Regions from separate parts of the Cytobacillus sp. EB106-05-05-XG126 genome, predicted to be linked through region 1. Evidence: riboswitches for the same ligand, from Rfam matches in the RefSeq annotation. Region 1 holds a riboswitch; each other region holds the start of a gene.
The links. A riboswitch is a leader RNA that binds a small molecule or an ion and turns the genes downstream of it on or off. The one in region 1 is predicted to bind S-adenosylmethionine.
Positions count from the first base shown of each region.

Region 2: another riboswitch for S-adenosylmethionine. It lies ahead of metK (methionine adenosyltransferase); the one in region 1 lies ahead of AC3WTL_RS08955 (2,3-diketo-5-methylthiopentyl-1-phosphate enolase).
Region 3: another riboswitch for S-adenosylmethionine. It lies ahead of AC3WTL_RS20645 (homoserine dehydrogenase); the one in region 1 lies ahead of AC3WTL_RS08955 (2,3-diketo-5-methylthiopentyl-1-phosphate enolase).
Region 4: another riboswitch for S-adenosylmethionine. It lies ahead of AC3WTL_RS14575 (methionine ABC transporter ATP-binding protein); the one in region 1 lies ahead of AC3WTL_RS08955 (2,3-diketo-5-methylthiopentyl-1-phosphate enolase).

Region 1 is NZ_JBYTDU010000001.1:1,804,279-1,807,364, forward strand. Features, by position in the region: gene AC3WTL_RS08955 (2,3-diketo-5-methylthiopentyl-1-phosphate enolase) at 1-1,144, opposite strand, end outside; SAM riboswitch class I at 1,230-1,333, opposite strand; gene AC3WTL_RS08960 (pyridoxal phosphate-dependent aminotransferase) at 1,421-2,593, opposite strand; gene AC3WTL_RS08965 (carbon-nitrogen family hydrolase) at 2,738-3,086, shown strand, end outside.
Region 2 is NZ_JBYTDU010000002.1:10,561-13,646, forward strand. Features, by position in the region: gene pckA (phosphoenolpyruvate carboxykinase (ATP)) at 1-597, opposite strand, end outside; gene AC3WTL_RS10585 (thiol-disulfide oxidoreductase DCC family protein) at 816-1,190, shown strand; SAM riboswitch class I at 1,296-1,411, shown strand; gene metK (methionine adenosyltransferase) at 1,726-2,922, shown strand.
Region 3 is NZ_JBYTDU010000011.1:38,467-41,552, reverse strand. Features, by position in the region: gene AC3WTL_RS20645 (homoserine dehydrogenase) at 61-1,278, opposite strand; SAM riboswitch class I at 1,387-1,488, opposite strand; gene AC3WTL_RS20640 (NUDIX hydrolase) at 1,566-2,204, opposite strand; gene AC3WTL_RS20635 (general stress protein) at 2,406-3,017, shown strand; gene yhbH (sporulation protein YhbH) at 3,077-3,086, opposite strand, start outside.
Region 4 is NZ_JBYTDU010000003.1:321,192-324,277, reverse strand. Features, by position in the region: gene AC3WTL_RS14580 (methionine ABC transporter permease) at 1-237, opposite strand, end outside; gene AC3WTL_RS14575 (methionine ABC transporter ATP-binding protein) at 227-1,258, opposite strand; SAM riboswitch class I at 1,417-1,518, opposite strand; SAM riboswitch class I at 1,622-1,721, opposite strand; gene AC3WTL_RS14570 (DMT family transporter) at 1,794-2,708, opposite strand; gene pdxR (MocR-like pyridoxine biosynthesis transcription factor PdxR) at 2,840-3,086, shown strand, end outside.

The sequences.
Region 1 (3,086 bases):
AAGCTCCCTTTAAAGTTAAATCAATCGCCTGGCGGAATGCCAAACCGCCTCCTCTTGCCCCATCCGGATGCCCGTGTACGCCGCCTCCGGCATTGATGACACTGTCTATTCCGAAGTCTTCGAATAGCAATGGCACTAAACCCGGATGGATGCCGGCTGAGGGTACCGGAAAAGTTCTTTTGCAAAAATCCTTCCCAGTCAGGCTATCCGCAATTGATAATGCCTGTGTTTTTTCAAGGGCTACTGACCCATAAGGTGATGGGAAAAGAGACAAGTCTGCCCCTGCATACCTGAGCAGTTTGCCTAAAAGTAAAGGATAGGAGATCCCATAAACACTTGAAGCTGAAAGGGCTCCGCTGACTGCAGGATGTGCCATGATTGGCAGTTCAATCTCATCATCTTCCCTCAAAGCCTGCAATACATCGAGCCCATAAGAGAATACATTGAAAAGAAGAAGATCAGCCCCAAGAATGGATGCCTTTCTTGCCTTATCTCTTAATTCAAACGACCTGCCTGTTAAATTTACAGCATATAAGGTCCGATGGCCCGTTTCTTCATAAACCTGTCTCAACACCTTTTTTCCTTCCTTTATCCGCGCTTCTGACGGTGTAAGGCTGTTTTCAAATAAAATTTCATCGTCTTTTACAAGGTCTATGCCGCCCATAGCCTGTTCCCGCAGCTGTGAAGTCAAAAAATCCATATCTTTGCCGAGCACTCCTTTGAAGATGCTCATCAGAAGAGGCCTGTCATATACATTCAATTTTCCCCTTAACCCTTCAATCCCAAATCGAGGTCCGGGGAAAAAATTTTTTAGTTCATTGGAAAACTGTAAATCCAAAAGTTTAATCTTTCCGTCGAGAGACAGTTTCCCAAAGACTGTTGTTAATATTGCCGGTAAATCCGGACTAAAATTTACAGCAGGATAGGCGATCTTAATAATTGCTGCTGTTTCCTTACTTTTTGCATCTTTTGTAACGGTTTCAACAGAAACGACCCTGCCTTTATGCTTCGCCATCTGCTGCTTTTCAAGCTCCGGCAGATGGGTCCATGATCCCACCGTTAAACCTATAGCAATCTCCTCCGCTTTTTTCTCCGGATTATGTTTTTCATCATGTATTAGGTACACTGCAATAATTTCGCTCATGAATCTTCTTCCTTTCAATATCAAAGAATGAGAAAAATAAAAAACCTCTTCAAATAAGAAGAGGTTAGCATAGCAATCTAACATCTTCTTATCTTTCAGCTATAAGCTGCAAGATTTAGCACCGTGCTTAAGTTTAAGTCGGTTGCCGGGCTTCATAGGGCTAGTCCCTCCGCCTGCTCTTGATAAGAAAACGAAATCTATTATTCAGTTAATTTAGAAATTTAATTAGAATTATGACAGTGCTTAATACTTTTGTCAATTTAATTTTTGAAAAAATTAAAATAGGTCTAATTTTTGCATTCGCCTTACCGCTTCTTTAAGTCTTTCTTCAGATGTCAGCAAACCGGCTCTCACAAATCCTTCTCCAAATTGGCCGAACCCATTGCCTGGTGCAACTGCAATATGCGCTTTTTCCAGGAGATACTCAGAAAACTCTTCAGATGTAAATGATTCCGGGACCTTAAGCCATGCAAAAAAGGAGCCTTGAGGAGCTTGTACATCCCACCCGATTTCCCTGAGACCGGAAATGAATGTATTTCGTCTGGATTCGTAGATCGAATTCAACTCTTTTACACAATCCTGTGAGCCTGACAGAGCAGCTGCCGCAGCTTCCTGAACAGCTCCAAACAAGCTGACGTAAAGATGATCCTGCATCAGGTTCAGTGCTGCAATAACGCTTGCATTTCCAGCGGCAAACCCTACTCTCCAGCCAGCCATATTAAAGGTCTTTGAAAGAGTATAAATTTCAATTCCGACCTCTTTTGCCCCTTCTGCCTGAAGAAAACTTACAGGTTTTTTTTCATCAAATCCAATACCGCCATATGCAAAGTCATGAACGATGCAAATACCATGCTTTCGGCTCAATTCGACTGTTTCCTGAAAAAAATCAATGTTTGCCACTGCTCCAGTAGGGTTATTTGGATAATTAAGAAACATTAATTTGGCTGAATTAAGCTTTTCAGCAGGCAACTCACTGTAAACAGGCAAGAAGTTATTTTCCTCTCTCAGAGGCATTGTTACCATTTTTGCTTTAGCAAGCGCAACTCCTGACCAGTAATCAGGATATCCCGGGTCGGGAACCAATACGCTGTCCCCGGGATTTAAAAGGCATTGAGGAATTTCAACAAGCCCTGCTTTTCCTCCAAAAAGGATGGCTATTTCAGTATCGGGGTCCAAATCCACATTATATTCCCTTTTATAAAAGTCAGCTGCTGCCTTTTTAAAATACGGGTAACCCTGAAAAGGAGAGTACTTATGGTTTTGAGGGTTTTCGGCTGCACTTTGAAGACGCTTGACAATATGCTCCGGGGTAGGCAGATCAGGATTTCCCTGTCCCAGGTTGATGACATCATGACCCTGTTCAAGCTTTTTCCCCACCTTAGCTGTCAATGAGGCAAAAAACTGTTTTGGCAGACTTTTTAATAGTTCTGATTGCGAATAATTAATCAAATTGATCACCTGCTTAAAAAAAATGATTGAAAATATAGTCACAAATGATATAACGTAAATGATAAGTTGTAAAGTAAAATTTAGAAAATTTCTATCTATCGGACTAATCATAACATAAGGAAAAGATGATTGCGGGGGAGTTAAATGAAATTAAAGGTTGCCTGTTTACAAATGGATATTGCCTTTGGAAAACCTGAGAAGAATTTTATAGCGGCTGAAGCCATGATTCATAAAGCGCTCAAGTCTAATCCGGACGTTTTGGTTCTTCCGGAGCTTTGGACGACAGGCTATGATTTGACCAGATTGGATGAAATTGCGGACCAGGATGCAGCCTTCGCACTGGCTTTTTTGAAAGAGATTGCTCAAAAAAATAAGGTCCATCTGATTGGCGGTTCTGTTGCAAAGAAAACAGCTGAGGGCATTTACAATACGCTGCTGATTGTAGATAACAATGGAGACCTTATACATGAATACAGCAAGCTGCACTTATTTA
Region 2 (3,086 bases), on a different contig from region 1:
TGACTTTTTCATTTCTCCTGCATATTCTGTTCCGCCAATTAAAACAGTGCGGCGCTCGAATGAAATGATAATGAATGTTTCGGACTTTGTGCCGTCAACAGCAGGGTCTGCTTTGAAATTTGGAGCAGAAATGACTGTGAACTCTGCTTGATGATCCAATAGCTCGTCTTCTGCCGGGCGAATGAATAACTGGTGTGCAAAAAGGTTATGCCAGGCATATTCATTGATCACCTGGATAGGCATGCGGTGTTTTTTATCAGCACCTGCGAAGCCTTTGAAAACAAATACTTCTTCTTTTTCTTTTAAGTAATTGATTACTTTATTATAAAGATTAGAGAATGCTTCTTCAGAGATTGGCTGGTTTACGCTGCCCCAGTCCATTTTATCTTTATTTGATGCTTCTTCAACAATGTATTTATCTTTAGGGGAACGCCCTGTATACTTTCCTGTGGTAGCGCGTACAGCCCCAGTGGAAGTAAGGGACCCTTCATTGCGGTTTAAAACTTTTTCCACAAGCTGAGGAACGGATAATTGCACTTGAATGTTGCTGCCATTTAATAATTCACTCAATTCGTTTGATATGCTTACAGAGTTCATCTGATGAATACCTTCCTTTTTCCCGATTTTTTTATGAAAGTGATTACATCTCGAAATTAGTATAACACATTGAAATGATTAGTCTATACTATTACGAAACTTTTTTGTCTCTGTTATTAAATTGTCACAATTGGACAAGTAATCCACTTTAATCGCCTTATAACCGATATATGCTATTATAGAAGAAAGTGTTAATTTTACCATGGGACTGATCTAAAATGAAGACAATTGCCCTATATGATGGAACATGCTCTTTATGCAAGGAAACAAAGAGAATCCTTAAAAAACTCGATTGGCTGAATAAAGTGGAGTGGATTTCCCTGCAGGAATATGAAAAAGAGCCTGGGTCTATCTCATTTTCCAGACACGATTTGCGGAGGGAGCTTCATATTATTACCCCCTCCGGCAGCGTGATAAAGGGGTACTATGCGGTAAGGAGACTGCTGTTCCTCTTTCCTGCATCCTTTTTCATCAGCATCTTTTTATATGTACCATTCACTGCAATTCTCGGTGATCCGGTATACAAATGGATTGCGAAAAACAGGCAAAAATTTCTAAAGAAAAAGTGTGACGATGGAAGCTGTTCTCTGTAAGGGGGAAGCTTACATTTTTAAGCCGAAATTTAACGGTGAAAAATAATCAAAATCTGTTGACATGGTTCGATAAAATACGGTATGATTCAACCTTGAACGGATACTCTCTTATCCCGAGCTGGTGGAGGGACAGGCCCTATGAAACCCAGCAACCTGCTAAAGGCAATAATCAGCAAAGGTGCTAACCTGACGCAAGGACGTAATTCCTTGAACGATAAGAGTGAAAGGCGCGAATCGATTTGCTTTCAACCTTTTCACTAATGAGAAGGTTTTTTATTTTGCACAGGCAATGGGATGAACGGCTTTTGGAATGTACTATTTATGTGAGTTTTTGGCATGCTTATGAATCATGGATACCTGGCATTCTTGCCGGCGCTGTCTATTTTTCTAATAAAAACTCCATGTTTATTTCATACTACTAAGGGAATGAGTTCCGTATCAAACAGAGATCCATGAAATGACAGGGAAAAATTATTTTTCCGCTTCCCCATTTCTTATTTCTCGCTCAATTTTCTATTTATAAGGAGGAAGCCAGATGTCAACAAAACGTCGTTTGTTTACTTCTGAATCAGTTACTGAAGGTCATCCGGATAAAATCTGTGACCAAATTTCTGATGCAATCTTAGATGCGATTTTAGCTAAAGATGCGAATGCCCGTGTTGCTGCAGAGACTTCTGTAACAACTGGACTTGTATTAGTTGCAGGTGAAATCACAACATCTACATACGTAGATATTCCAAAAATCGTTCGTGAAACGGTAAAAGAAATCGGTTATACCCGTGCTAAATATGGTTTCGATTCAGAAACATGTGCAGTTTTAACTTCCATTGATGAGCAGTCTGCAGATATCGCAATGGGTGTTGACCAGGCACTTGAAGCACGCGAAGGGCAAATGAGCGATCAGGAAATCGAAGCAATCGGTGCAGGAGACCAGGGCTTAATGTTCGGTTTTGCCTGCAACGAAACGAAGGAGCTTATGCCTCTTCCGATTTCTTTGGCACATAAACTTTCCCGCCGCCTGACTGAAGTTCGTAAAGAAGAGATCCTTCCTTACCTTCGTCCGGATGGAAAAACTCAGGTAACGGTTGAGTATGATGAAAATGACAAGCCTGTCCGAATTGACACAATCGTTATTTCTACTCAGCATCACCCTGAAATCAGCCTGGAGCAAATCCAGCGCAACCTGAAGGAACATGTTATTAACCCGGTTGTTCCAAAAGAACTAATCGATGAGAATACAAAGTACTTCATCAACCCGACTGGACGTTTTGTTATCGGCGGACCTCAAGGGGATGCTGGTCTGACTGGACGCAAAATCATTGTTGATACCTACGGCGGATATGCACGCCATGGCGGCGGCGCTTTCTCCGGCAAGGATCCTACGAAGGTTGACCGCTCTGCTGCATATGCCGCACGTTATGTTGCGAAGAACATTGTAGCAGCCGGTTTGGCAGAAAAAGTGGAAGTTCAGCTTGCTTATGCAATCGGTGTGGCACAGCCTGTTTCAATTTCTGTTGATACATTTGGAACCGGTAAAGTGGATGAAGATGTATTAGTTGATTTAGTAAGAAAGCATTTTGATCTTCGCCCTGCAGGAATTATTAACATGCTTGGCCTTCGCCGCCCAATTTACAAGCAGACAGCTGCTTACGGACATTTCGGACGTACAGATGTTGACCTTCCTTGGGAGCGTACTGACAAGGCAGAAATTCTTCGTTCTGAAGCTGAATAATAAATTTAAAAGTGGGAGTTGCATTTACTATGTAACTCCCGCTTATTTTTTTGCGTCTTTATACATATAGGGTGATAATTCACTTTTCGGTCTTTATGCTCTTTAGTCGTTTATAATTATATGTTATCGTTTAAACTTCGGATAATGGCTTAATTTTCCGCACA
Region 3 (3,086 bases), on a different contig from region 1:
ATCCACCATCTCTAAACATACTTCAGGAGGGGCAGCTCAAAGGCTTGCCCCTTCTGTTTTTTAGACCGGCTGTACCTGCTTATACTTCCCTGCCGTGACTGCATAATCTCCAAGCACTTGATAAGCCTTCAAACCGGATTTGTCTAATAATGACACAGCTTCTGCAGCTCCCTTAACGATCAGGGCCTGTTCTGACACTTTGCTGGCGATTTCAACTCCCTCAGGGAATTCATATCCTTCAGCATCACCCAATATAACCCAGAGCGGCTGTTCAGGAACATTTTCTTCCGATCCAGCTTCCTCAAATACTGAAGGTAAATCGGCTTTGCCCACATGAATCAGATCTTCAATAATCGCACTCGCTGTCGGGAACATGCCTGCTCCAGGTCCCTGCAAACTGATATTTCCGACAATATCCGCATCGATTGAAACGGCATTCTGCACGCCTTCTACTCTGTATAAAGGATGAGATTCTCCTGTCAGGACCGGCTTTACTGTACAGCGGACAGAATCTTTTTCCTTCTGAATTGATGCTATATGTTTAAATTTCAGCCCCAGCGAATCAGCCAAACGGATTTGTTCAATCGTAATATCAGTAATGCCTTCTCTTACAGAGTATTCCTGTTCCGGCGCTTTCCCGAATACAAGCTCGCTCAGAACAACTGCTTTGTAAAAGGCGTCATATCCTTCGATATCGTTTTTAGGATCGGCTTCTGCATAGCCTTTTTCCTGAGCGATTTTCAATGCTTCTTCAAATGATACGTTCTCCTCGCGCATACTTGTCAAAATGAAATTGGATGTGCCATTTAAAATTCCTTCAATCCGTTCGATCCTGTTGGCATTCAGCAGCTGCCTGATGGTCTGAATGATGGGGATTCCGCCGCCGACTGTTGCTTCAAATCCCAGTGATACATTCTTTTCTTTTGCCAGCCTCGCAAGCTCACTTCCATGAAATGCAAACATCTCTTTATTCGCTGTAATGACGTGGCATCCTCTCGATATGGCCTGGCGCAGATACGTATAGCCCGGCTCCCTGCCAACAATGGCATCAATTACGACATCAAGCTTTGGAAGCTCAATAATATCCTGAAAGTCATCTGTTAAAAGCACCTCTTCATCAGGCAAAGAATGTTTATTCACATTTTTGACCAGGATAGCTGAAACCTTCACTTCTTTCCCAAGTATCGCCTGAAGCCTTTCCTGATGCTTTCTGATTGTTTCATACACTCCTTTTCCTACAGTTCCAAACCCCAATAGCCCGATCGTTATCGCTGACATTATTTATTCCCCCTTGATAAAATTTATAAAGCCGCCGTAAAAACAAAAAACCCCTTCCGTCCATTACAGACAAGAAGGGGTTTGAATTAATATTCCGTTCATTCCGCCTTCTTATCTTCGGAAAATGTATTCCTCTGAATTTGGCACCGTGCATGAATGCTGGTTGCCGAGGCTTCATAGGGTCAGTCCCTCCGCCTCTCTTGATAAGAAGTTTCTAAGTATTCAATTTATATGAATCATAAACATTTATCAGGTCTGCGTCAACCTTTTTTGAAAAATTATTTTCTTCAGACGCTTTCACTTTCATTGAAATCTTCCGTTATGATCTCAAGAAAATGCTTAAGAATTCTGGCAGTCAGCCCCCAGATGACCTTATCCTGGAAATAGTAAAATACCTCTTCCGCTCTTCTTGTCTGCCAATTGTAATTTTCACCTCCGGCAATCAAATCAAAAGGGAAATTTTCTTCTGGCTCTACCTTAAAATTCACGTGATACGTTTCCGGTTTTACTTTTTTCAGAAATGACAGAGGCACAGTAAAAACCTCTTCTACTTCATCAGGGTTCGGCACAATCTTGTCTGGGTTTTGGATAATGCCTGCATAAGGGTAAATAATTTGACCGAAGGAAATCATGTAATCCAGCGGGGAAACATTTGTGATGCTGTCATCGCCCACACCGAGTTCCTCAGAGGTTTCACGGATGGCCGTATGCTCTTCATCCCTATCTTCCGGATCTATCCTTCCGCCGGGGAAACATACCTCCCCAGGCTGCCTTCTCATTTTTAGTGAACGTACTTCAAATAGGACATGTACCTCATTATTGATTTCAACCAGCGGAAGCAAAATAGCGAACTTCGAAAATCGCTCACTCCCCAAAATGATTGGGGTTCTGTTCCTTAACCTTTTAGTCAGTTTCTCAATCTCCATATCTGCCCACCTCCAGCAGCAATTCAATTCAGTTATTATCTCTTTATCATACTGTATTCTTTGAGTTTTATTAATTTTTATGGCTTGTGCCAAATACGGACTATATGCTATTGCATCCTGACTTCAAAAGTAAAAGAACGTTTCTCCGCCTGCAAATCAGGGAAAATAAAAAAATATCATAATACACTGGGAGTGAAAAATATGAAGAAGAATATATTAATAGGCGGATACGATACACAGCAAGAGCTTAAAGAAGCCATTGAAGGTGCAGGGTCAAATGGATATCAGAAGGAAAATCTCGTGATCGTCTCAAAGGATGGCGCAAATCTTGAGAGCTTTGCAGACAATTACGGAGTGAACTTGCGAATAGTCGGTTCCCAGGAGCTGGGCAATCAGCGCTTTCTTGATTCTGTTAAAGCTCTTTTCATGGGAGAAGACCCTGCCACAAGTTCAGGAATTGATCCCGATAAAAAAGATGGTACACGGTTTGATGAACATGACCTGGATCAATACGCAGGCATGGTTTTTGACGGAAAGTATGTTTTAATCGCTGACTATTATGGGAAATATCCAAACTCCACTCAGGACAACCAGAGAATCACTGCCGAAAACTCTGAAGGATATATGGAGAGTGCTTCAGCCCGGGAGGTTGTCCATGAATCGGATATCAAAACACTGGCAGATAAATCCGCTGATACATGCTGTGTCAACGATAATTCCAGTCGTGTACAGCATTCACATACTTCAGCAGAGGTGAAAACCAGTGGTGAAGTAAATCGGGAAGAAGTGCTTACAAAGGACAGGCTTAAATAGCAGCAGCCCCCTGAAAATGGGGGCTTTTTGCTGAAACAAAAAGAGAGGTTTCCCTCTCTTTAGGCATAT
Region 4 (3,086 bases), on a different contig from region 1:
TCTGGTGATTGGGATGATCGCTACCATTAAAATGATGAATGGGACTGATCTGAAAATATTAATAATGCTGTTTATGATGTTAAAAACAACGGTGTTTTCCAGCAGATGCCCTTTCCTTGTCACAACAAGCAAAATCCCAAGCGGCAGTCCGATAAGAGCTGAAAACAGCAATGAGAATGCCACCATTTGGACCGTTTCGATTAAGGCTTCGATGATTTTTTCCTGGTTAACTAGCACGTGATGTCACTTCCTTTATTGAAACTTTTTCCTGGCTGATGTACTGAATAGCACGCCTGATTTCACTGTCCGGACCCTGGAATTCGACAATCAGGTTGCCAAATGGTGTTCCCTGTAATTCAGTAATATTTCCAAACAGGACGTTGAAGTCGATATTAAACTTTTTGGCGACCTGAGAAAGCAGCGGCTGCCCGGCAGAGTTTCCGACAAAGTTGATTCTGAATACCTTTTGAAGCCCCTGCTGTTTTTCAATTACTTGCTTAATGGAGTCAGGTATTTGATCATTCATAACCGTGCTGACAAAGTTTTTCGCTGTTTGTGTTTTTGGTGAAGAAAAGACATTGAAGACGGTTCCTTCTTCAATAATTTTTCCTGCTTCGATGACAGCGACACGGTCACAGATTTCCCTGATTACAGACATTTCATGGGTAATGATCAGAATGGTAATGTTGTATTCTTTATTTATTTTTTTCAGCAGCTGCAGGATCGAGCTGGTAGTCTGCGGATCCAGAGCTGAAGTAGCTTCATCACATAATAGAATGGAAGGCTGGGTTGCCAGCGCCCTGGCGATTCCGATCCGCTGCTTTTGCCCGCCTGACAGCTGATCGGGATAACTGTTCGCCTTGTCGGCAAGCCCCACGAATTCTAATAGTTCATGGACACGCTTTTTGATTTTATCTTTAGGGATCTTAGCCAGTGTGAGCGGCATCGCCACATTGGCAAACACGGTTTTGGAGTTTAAAAGGTTAAAATGCTGAAAAACCATCCCGATGTTTCTTTTCACTTCACGAATTTCTCTTACAGATAAAGCCGTCAGATCATGTCCGCTGACAATGACCTTTCCTGAAGTCGGCTTCTCCAGCCAATTGACACAGCGGATCAAAGAACTCTTTCCCGCACCGCTGAAGCCGATCACCCCGAAAATTTCACCCTTATTAATCTTTAAATCTATTCCATCCAGAGCAGCTACCTGCTGACCTCCGCTTTCATAGACCTTCTTTAAATTCTGAAACTCTATCATGCAGCATCTCTCCTTTGATGGTGTCAGGTACCAATACCACTTAAATGAACTGGTATAGGTGCCTGTCACCTTTTGTTATCTAATTATTCCTATGCGAAAACTAAGAATTATATCCTGAAATTTACCCCTTCCGCCAGAAGAGGTTTTTTGAAATCCTCTCCTTATCTTCCAGGCTATTCGCCTGCTGGATTTGGCACAGTGCAGTCTGCCTGCTGCCGAAGCTTCATTGGGCCAGGTCCCTCTGCTTCTCTCGATAAGAATTATTCATATGTTTATGAATAGAATCTTGATGTAGTATTTTTCCGCATAAAACAAAAACCCTCTTCTAAAGAAAGAAGAGGGCAGCATTTATCAATGGTCCTCTTCTTATCTTTCAAGCAATGCTTGCTGGATTTGGCACGGTACACTTTTGTCCGCTGCCGAGGTGTCATAGGGCCAGTCCCTCAACCTCTCTTGATAAGAAGATTTTTACTATGCGGTTGTTAATATGTTTATTACTTTACCATCTTAAAGAAAAGGATGTCAATCATATTTTTCAAATATTTTCACTTGATTCATTTTCATAAATTTCAGTAACTTCTTTAGAGCTATCTTTTCGGTGAATAATCACCACACCCGCTAGAGCGATCATCCCACCCACAATGGATAACATAGCTGGCACCTCCCCCAGCCAAATCCACGCAATGACAAACGCCATTACTGGAGTCAGATATAGAGAGCTCACCGCTTCAGACGCCCCCCCTATGGATGCAAGAAAAGCCAGGGCAATATATGGAATTACCGTCGGAAAAATCCCCAAATAGAGGACACTTAAAGTGGATTCGGCCGAAGCATGAAAGATCTCATTTCCGAGCCCGGGAAGATAAACCAGCATTAAAGCAGTCCCTGCCCATACCGTATACAATGTAAATGACAAAAATCCGTATTTATTAAAATATTTAGTCTGAAATACGAAATAGATGCTTTCTGAAATGGAAGCAAGGAGGACGAATAAAATACCGGTTTGGATCACAAACCCGCCTCCTGTACCAAGCGATATTAGTGCGGCACCCGCAAAACTGACAGCGGAACCAGTCCACCTTGCTCTTCCAAACCTTTCCCTTAAAAATAAAGCAGCCAAAGCAGCCGAAAAGATTGGAGTCATTGAGACAATCAAGCTTGCCGGTCCGGCGCTTACTGTTTTTTCTCCCATATTCAGTGCTGTATGATAAACCGTAAAACCAAGGAATCCCAGCATAAAAATAGCAGGAAGATCCCTTATATCCGGGAGGCGCACCTTCTTTACCAGTGCGAAGACACCAAGTGCAATAGAGCCAATTAATAGCCTGAAAAGGGCAAGGTGTTCCGGGGAGTACGATTCAAGCCCAGCCCGGATTCCCGGGAATGCGGATGCCCAGAGAATGATAATAGAACTATGCGCCCCGATAATCATAAATTTTTTATTTGCCATCTTCATCCCCCTTATCAGCATTTCCAGCCATTATCAGTGCTGCTTTTCAGGATAATCAATAACTGATACAATGTCCTCAACCAATTAGAAAAGAATTTTGCCAGCCAATTTTCATAAAGGCGGTTATATGGATGGATAAAGCACAATTGCCAAAATATCAGCAAGTTATGGAAACGATTAAAGGAAAGATATCCAAAGGAGAATGGCCAATCGGAAGTAAAATTCCAAGCCAGCGGAAACTGGCTGAAGAGTTTGGAGTAAACCGAAGCACCATTATCACTGCTCTGGAAGAACTTGCAGCAGATGGATTACTAGAGGGGAAAACAGGGGTTGGCACTAAGGTTATTAATAATACATGGACTCTGCTCGCTTCAAGGC